DNA from 3 places in the Streptomyces sp. NPDC012835 genome. Region 2 is predicted to be linked to each of the others. Evidence: riboswitches for the same ligand, from Rfam matches in the RefSeq annotation. Region 2 holds a riboswitch; each other region holds the start of a gene.

Region 1 (2,251 bases), on a different contig from region 2:
TAGTCGGTCGCGCTCAGTTCCCCGACGGGCCGACCCATCAGCACCACCTGGCTGCTGCGGTCGCCGCCCGGCTTGAGGAGGACGGGGTTCATCAGCGCGGTCGGCTCCACCCGCGCGGCCTGCGCCTGCATCGCCTGGGCGCGCCCGATCTCGGCGCCCTCACGCGTCACGAACGAGTTCAGGGACATGTTCTGCCCCTTGAACGGCGCCACCTTCAGCCCGCGTCGCGCCAGCCACCGGCAGATTCCCGCCGTGACGACGCTCTTGCCCGCGTCGGAGGTGGTCCCGGCTATCAGGAGACCACCGCCGCGCCCGCCCCGGCTCATCCGTTCCTCCTTCGCGCGGCCGACCGCCGCATGGCGCCGTACCCGATCCGGCCGGCCACACAGGCCGCCAGGGCCAGCGCGTTGACCCGGCGCGACAGGCGTACCGCGCGTTCGATGTCCCCGACCTCGACGGGCCGCCCGCCGCCGTTCAGCACCGGCCGGTGCTCGACCCGGCCGCCGTACGCGAGGGTGCCGCCCAGCCGTACCCCCAGCGCGCCCGCGAACGACGCCTCCACCGGGCCCGCGTTGGGGCTCGGGTGCCGCGCCGCGTCCTGCCGTACGGCCCGCAGCGCGCCGCGCGGATCGCCGCCCGCGACGATCGCGAGCGCGGTGGTCAGCCGGGCGCCCGGCCATCCGGCGGCGTCGTCGAGCCGCGCGGAGGCCCAGCCGAAGCGGCGGTACCGCGCGCTCCTGTGCCCCACCATCGCGTCCAGCGTGTTCACGGCCCGGAACCCGGCCAGCCCGGCGGGACCCGCGACGGCGCCCCACACCAGCGCGCCCACGACGGCGTCCGAGGTGTTCTCGGCGACGGACTCCACGACGGCCCGCGCGATCTGAGCCGCGTCCAGCGCCTGCGGGTCCCGCCCGCACAGGTGCGGCAGCCGCTCCCTGGCCCCCTCGACGTCCCCGGCGGCCAGCGCCGCGCCGATCGCCCGCGCCTCGCGGCCCAGCGAGGTCCCGCCGACCACGGACCAGGTGGCGGCGGCGGTGAGGGCGGTGGCGACGGCGGGACGGTGGCGTACGGCACGGGCCGCCAGCGCGGCGGCCCCGGCGGCGCCACCGGCGCACACCGCCGTGTGCAGCGCGCCCCAGCCGCGGTGGTCGCGCCACAGGACGCGCTCGACGGCCCCGGCCGCCCGGCCGAACGCCGCGACCGGATGGCCCCGGCGGGGGTCGGCGAGGACCAGGTCGGCCAGCAGGCCGGCGGTGGCACCGTAGGCGAAGACCCGCTCGGCGACGGCTGAGCCGCCGCCGCGCGCGGCGGCGGAAGCGCGGCCAGGCATGGCGAAATTGTCCTCACTCAGGGTCCGCGCCCCGGTTCGACGTGACGCGGCGGCAGGAGTTCCTGGCTTCCGGAGCGGCCACGCGGGTCGCTCGCGGTGACAGTGGCGGGACCGCGCCGGATTCGCACCGGCTTCCTCTTCTGCCGCCGTGTATGGCCCCGGCAGTCCACCACGCCGTCGAAAGACCCGTCAACTCCGCCTTGACCTGCGACGGGGCAGTGTGCCGAGCCCCACACGAGGTGGCGGGTCAGGCCACGATCAGATAGATCCCGTACGCCACGGCGGCCAGACAGAGTGCGAAGCAGACGCAGGCGCCCGCCGTGCGGACGGCCACGGCCGATCCGGTGGCGCCGGGCCCGGCGCCCCGCGCGCCGCTCTCGGCCGGCTGCCGCTCCGGCCTGGCGAGGGCCACGATGCCCAGGGTGAACAGGCCCACCAGGGCCACGGTGGTCACGAGACTGACGCCGAAGACGGAGCCGAGCGCCGCCCAGTCGATGTTCATGCGATGACTTCCTTCAGACCGTGGCGGTGCGCGCGGGCTCACCGGCGGGACCGGTGGGGGCGTGGATGGTGGCCGACAGATCCTGCGCGGACCCGGCGGGCGGCGGGGTGACGGCGACGACGGCGGTCGTCACGACATCCGTCACGTCGGGGGCCGCGGTGGCCGGGGACTCCGCGCCGTCGGTGACGTTCGTGTGGTCTATCGGCTGCCGCCGCGAGACGAGCCAGATCGCTCCCGATCCCGCGACGAGCAGGACGGCGACGGCCGCGATCCCCCAGGTGCCCTGACCGGTGAGGAACTCGGCGCCCGCGGCGACCAGTCCGGCGGCCGGCAGGGTCAGCCCCCAGGCGACGAACATCCGGGTGGCGGTGGACCAGCGGACCACCCCGCCCTTGCGGCCGAGACCGGCGCCCATCACG
Region 2 (2,251 bases):
GACCCGGGTGACCACCGACGACACCCCCCTCATCCCGGACCAGCGCCGGGAGCTGCTGATCGAGCTGCTGCGGGGGCATTCGGTGCTCAGCGTCCACCAACTCACCGAGATGCTGGGCGTCTCCCACATGACCGTACGCCGGGACATCGCCGCGCTGGAGGCACAGGGCCGCGCCGTCTCGGTGACCGGCGGGGTGCGGATCGCCGGCCGGCAGCTGCACCACGAACCCAGCAGGGTCGACAAGTCGATGATGGATCAGCCCGCCAAGCTGGCCATCACCCGCGAGGCGGGCGAGCTGCTGCGGGACCACACCACGGTGTACCTGGACGCCGGCACCACCTGTCAGGGCCTGGTGCCCCATCTGATGCGGCGGAAGGGAATGACCGTCGTCACCAACGACTTCACCACCGCCAACGCGCTGATCGGCAATCCCGACATCGAGGTGATCCACACCGGCGGGCGCACCGAGCACGCCAATCGCTCCACCGTGGGCCGGCTGGCGGCGCTGACCCTCCAGCAACTCGCCCTGGACATGGCCTTCATCTCCACCAGTTCCTGGGACGTCCGACGCGGGGTGACCACGCCGTCGGCGCCCAAGGTGGAGGTCAAACAGGCGGCGATGAGCAGCGCCTCCCGCTCGGTGCTGCTGGCGGGCAGCGCCAAGTACGACACCTTCGGCATGTACCGCGTCGCCGCCCTGACCGCGTTCGACACCGTGATCACCGACGACGCGCTCACCCCGGCCGTCCGTGAGGCGTTGCTCGCCGGGGGCGTCGAGCTGAAGGCGGCGCGCACGGAGGGCGTCTGAGGAGCGCCGGTGTCCGGCGTTGTCCGGTCACCGGCCCGACCCGGCAAACCCCGGACGCCCGAACAGGGGGCGATAAGGGGCCCGGGTCACGTTCCGGGATTCGGGCAGGAGTGCGCGCCCGCCGTCTCTGCCTCTAAGGTGGACGTGCAGCTGGTTCGCCCTGTCCGCCAGGCGGGGTGTCGCAAGAGGGAACCCGGTGGGAATCCGGGACTGCCCCGCAGCGGTGAGTGGGAACGACCGCCGTCATACAAGCACTGGATCCGACCGGTTCCGGGAAGCGACGGCCAGTAGGTGCCCCGTGCGCGACACGCGACACGGGACGGGCCCACGAGTCCGAAGACCTGCCCGTTGCCCGCGCGCGACCGATCGCGTGCGGATATCCCGGTGACCTCGTGGGCGGGTCGGCGTACATATCGAGCGGCACACGCGACGATACGCGTCGTGGGCCGCCCGGTCGGTCGTCCCTTCGCGTCCTCGGTCCCGTCCCCGGGATACCAGGACACGTCTCGCGAAGGAGAGTTCCGTGACAGCCGAGCCCGCGACCGCGGCAGCACAGGCCACCGTGTACGGCTACCCCCGCCAGGGTCAGAAGCGTGAGCTGAAGAAGGCCGTCGAGGGCTACTGGAAGGGCGAAGTCACCGCCGCCGCCCTCCGGGAGACCGCGGCGGACATCCGGCGCTCCAACTGGCGGCAGCTGGCCGACGCCGGCATCCATGAAGTGCCGTCCGGTGATTTCTCGTACTACGACCACGTTCTGGACACCAGCGTCATGGTCGGCGCCGTCCCCGAGCGGCACCGCGCGGCGGTCGCGGCCGACGCGCTGGACGGCTACTTCGCGATGGCCAGGGGAACCCGGGACACCGCCCCGCTGGAAATGACGAAGTGGTTCGACACGAACTACCACTATCTGGTGCCGGAGCTGAGCCCCGACACCGTCTTCACCGCCGACTCCGCCAAGCAGGTCGCCGAGGTCACGGAAGCCCTCTCCCTGGGACACTCCGCCCGCCCGGTCCTCGTCGGCCCCGTCACCTACCTGCTGCTGGCCAAGCCCGCTCCGGGCGTCCCGGCGGACTTCGAGCCGCTGACCCTGCTGGACCGGCTGCTGCCGGTGTACGCCGAGGTGCTCGCCGATCTGCGAGCGGCCGGCGCCGCGTGGGCGCAGCTCGACGAACCCGCGCTGGTGCAGGACCGCACCCCGGCCGAGCTGAACGCGGTCGCCCGCGCCTACCGCGACCTCGGCGGTGCGGCCGACCGGCCGAAGCTGCTGGTCGCCTCCTACTTCGACCGGCTCGGCGAGGCGCTGCCCGTCCTGGCCGAGGCGCCAATCGAGGGTCTGGCCCTCGACTTCACCGGCGCGGCCGCCGCCAACCTCGACGGCCTCGCGGCGGTCGGCGGAGTGCCCGGCAAACGGCTGGTCGCGGGCGTCGTGGACGGTCGCAACAT
Region 3 (2,251 bases), on a different contig from region 2:
GCGCCTGCATGACCGCCCCGCACACCGCGAGCCCGGCGCCGCACACGGCCGCGAGCAGGGTGCGCGGCAGCCGCAGGTTCCATACGATCCCGTCGCGGATCGGGGAGAGCCGGGACTCGCCCCAGCCGAGATGCCCGGCCACCACGGACCAGACGTCACCGACGCGGATCTGCGCCGGACCGATGGTGATGGCGACCGCGACGGAGGCGACCAGCGCGGCGAGCCCGCCGAAGCACAGGAGCAGCGCGCGCGGGCTCCCCGGCCCCCACAGGCTCCGCAGGCCGCGCGCGGGCACGCCGGTCACGGCCGTACCGGCGCCGGGGTCCAGGACGGCGTCCCGCTCCCGCTCCCGCTGGGCGGTCACTTCGCGGGCACGTACGAGCGCAGGGCGGCGGCGACCTTCTCGACGCCTTCGACCGTGCGGATGCTCGGGTTCATGGCCTGGCCGCTGAGCAGCACGTACCGCTTGTTCCTGACCGCGTCCATCTCCTTGGTGACCGGATTGGACTCCAGGAACTCGATCTTCTTGGCGGCCGTCTCCGCGGTCTGCGACTTGCGCGTGAGGTCGCCGATCACCAGGAAGTCGGGGTCGCGGTCGGCCACCGTCTCCCAGTTGATCTGCGGCCACTCGTCGTGGGTGTCGTCGAAGACGTTCTTCGCGCCGACGGCGTCGGTGATGATGCCGGGGGCGCCGCAGCAGCCGGCCATGTACGGGGAGTCGGAGTTGGCGAACCAGTAGAGCAGGGTGACCTTCCCGGTCTTCGCCGCGTCCAGCCCCGCCGTCGCCTTCGCCATCCGGGCCTCAAGACCGGCGACGACCTTCTCGCCGCGCTCCTCGACGCCGAAGACCTCGGCCAGGTCCCGTACCTCGCCGTAGATGCTCTCCATGGCCAGCGGGGTGGACCGGGCGCCGTCGGTGCCCACGGTCTTGTCGTTCTTGGTGCAGTCGGCGGGCGAGATGTACGTGGGCACCCCGAGCTTCTCGAACTGCTCCCGGGTGGCCACGCCGCCCTTGCCCAGCGTGGACAGGAACGAGGAGGCGACGAAGTCGGGCTCGGTGTCGAGGACCTTCTCGAAGGAGGGGTTGTTCTCCGCGATCCTGGGGACCTCGGCGTTGGCCTTCTCCAGCCCCTTCATCAGCGGGTCGGTCCAGGTGGCGGTCCCGGCCATACGGTCCGCCAGGCCGAGGGAGAGCATGATCTCCGTCGTGCCCTGGTTGAGCGAGACGGCACGGCTGGGCGGCGCGTCGATCCGTACCTGCTGTCCGCAGTTCTCGACGGTACGCGGATACCCGGCCGCCTCGCCCTTGGCGCCCTTCCCCGTGGCCGCCGCTTCGCCCTGTCCCTGACCGCCTCCCCCGCAGGCGGTCAGGGACAGGGCTCCGGCGAGGAGCAGGGCGCTGAGAGCGACGGGACGGAGCGGGCGCGCGATCGGCACGGTGGTTCCTCTGCGTTCGAGGGCCCATGCGCGGAGCCCGTTCGTACGGTGCTCCCCCGCCACCTGAAAGGACGGGGGTGGCCAGCAGGTCTTCGGACTCGGGTTCCCCCGGACGCGACGCCTTCCCGGACGGCTGCCGCCCAGTGGCCGATGCCACGCCCGTCACCCTCACCGCTGCGCGTCAGCTCCGGATTCCCACCGGATTCCCTGACCCACGTACATGGGTTCGACTGGCCTCGGCAAGCTATCACAGCCGAAAAACACCCCCGCCGAGCCTGTTTCCACAGGTGATCCGGGTTGCCGGGCGCCTCCGGCCGCCGCCCGTCGGAGGCGTGGCCGAACGCGGGCCCCTCTGTCGGAGGACCCGGCGTCTCCCCCGGCCGGACTGTGGATGACGGACGTGGGCGCCGGGCCCTGCCGCAAGTTCTCGCCGCCGCAGCCGAGTTGACGGCGCCGCGCCCGCGTCGGCGCTCCAGGGCCGCGCCCGCGCCCGCCCGCGGAACCTGGCGCGCGGTCACTCGCGGCCACACCCGCCCGCGCATACGCGAAGACCCCGGCCTCAGCGTTTCCGCTGGTGACGGGGTCTTTGGGCACCTCATACAAGGTGCCCCCGGCAGGATTCGAACCTGCGCACACGGCTCCGGAGGCCGTTGCTCTATCCCCTGAGCTACGGGGGCGCTTCGCCGTCTTGCCTGGCGACGTGGGAAACCTTACCAGCTTCGACGGGGTGGCCGTGAACAGGTATTTCGGCTCAGGCGGAGGCGCGTTTGGCGCGGGTGGTGGGGGCCTTCTTCGACGTGGTGTTCTTCTTGGC

Evidence for each region. A riboswitch is a leader RNA that binds a small molecule or an ion and turns the genes downstream of it on or off. The one in region 2 is predicted to bind cobalamin.
Region 1: it holds a riboswitch for cobalamin, as region 2 does, so the genes downstream of both, ACFY6S_RS07740 (cobalamin biosynthesis protein) here and metE (5-methyltetrahydropteroyltriglutamate--homocysteine S-methyltransferase) in region 2, are expected to answer to the same signal.
Region 3: it holds a riboswitch for cobalamin, as region 2 does, so the genes downstream of both, ACFY6S_RS24535 (ABC transporter substrate-binding protein) here and metE (5-methyltetrahydropteroyltriglutamate--homocysteine S-methyltransferase) in region 2, are expected to answer to the same signal.

The regions. Positions count from the first base shown of each region.
Region 1 covers NZ_JBIBBW010000002.1:51,174-53,424, reverse strand. Annotated here, with positions in the region: gene ACFY6S_RS07745 (cobyric acid synthase) at 1-326, opposite strand, end outside; gene ACFY6S_RS07740 (cobalamin biosynthesis protein) at 323-1,330, opposite strand; cobalamin riboswitch at 1,364-1,516, opposite strand; gene ACFY6S_RS07735 (hypothetical protein) at 1,578-1,832, opposite strand; gene ACFY6S_RS07730 (anion permease) at 1,846-2,251, opposite strand, start outside.
Region 2 covers NZ_JBIBBW010000001.1:425,941-428,191, forward strand. Annotated here, with positions in the region: gene ACFY6S_RS01720 (DeoR/GlpR family DNA-binding transcription regulator) at 8-808, shown strand; cobalamin riboswitch at 943-1,172, shown strand; gene metE (5-methyltetrahydropteroyltriglutamate--homocysteine S-methyltransferase) at 1,332-2,251, shown strand, end outside.
Region 3 covers NZ_JBIBBW010000006.1:231,729-233,979, reverse strand. Annotated here, with positions in the region: gene ACFY6S_RS24540 (FecCD family ABC transporter permease) at 1-280, opposite strand, end outside; gene ACFY6S_RS24535 (ABC transporter substrate-binding protein) at 361-1,437, opposite strand; cobalamin riboswitch at 1,503-1,687, opposite strand; tRNA gene ACFY6S_RS24530 (tRNA-Arg) at 2,043-2,114, opposite strand; gene ACFY6S_RS24525 (Ku protein) at 2,189-2,251, opposite strand, start outside.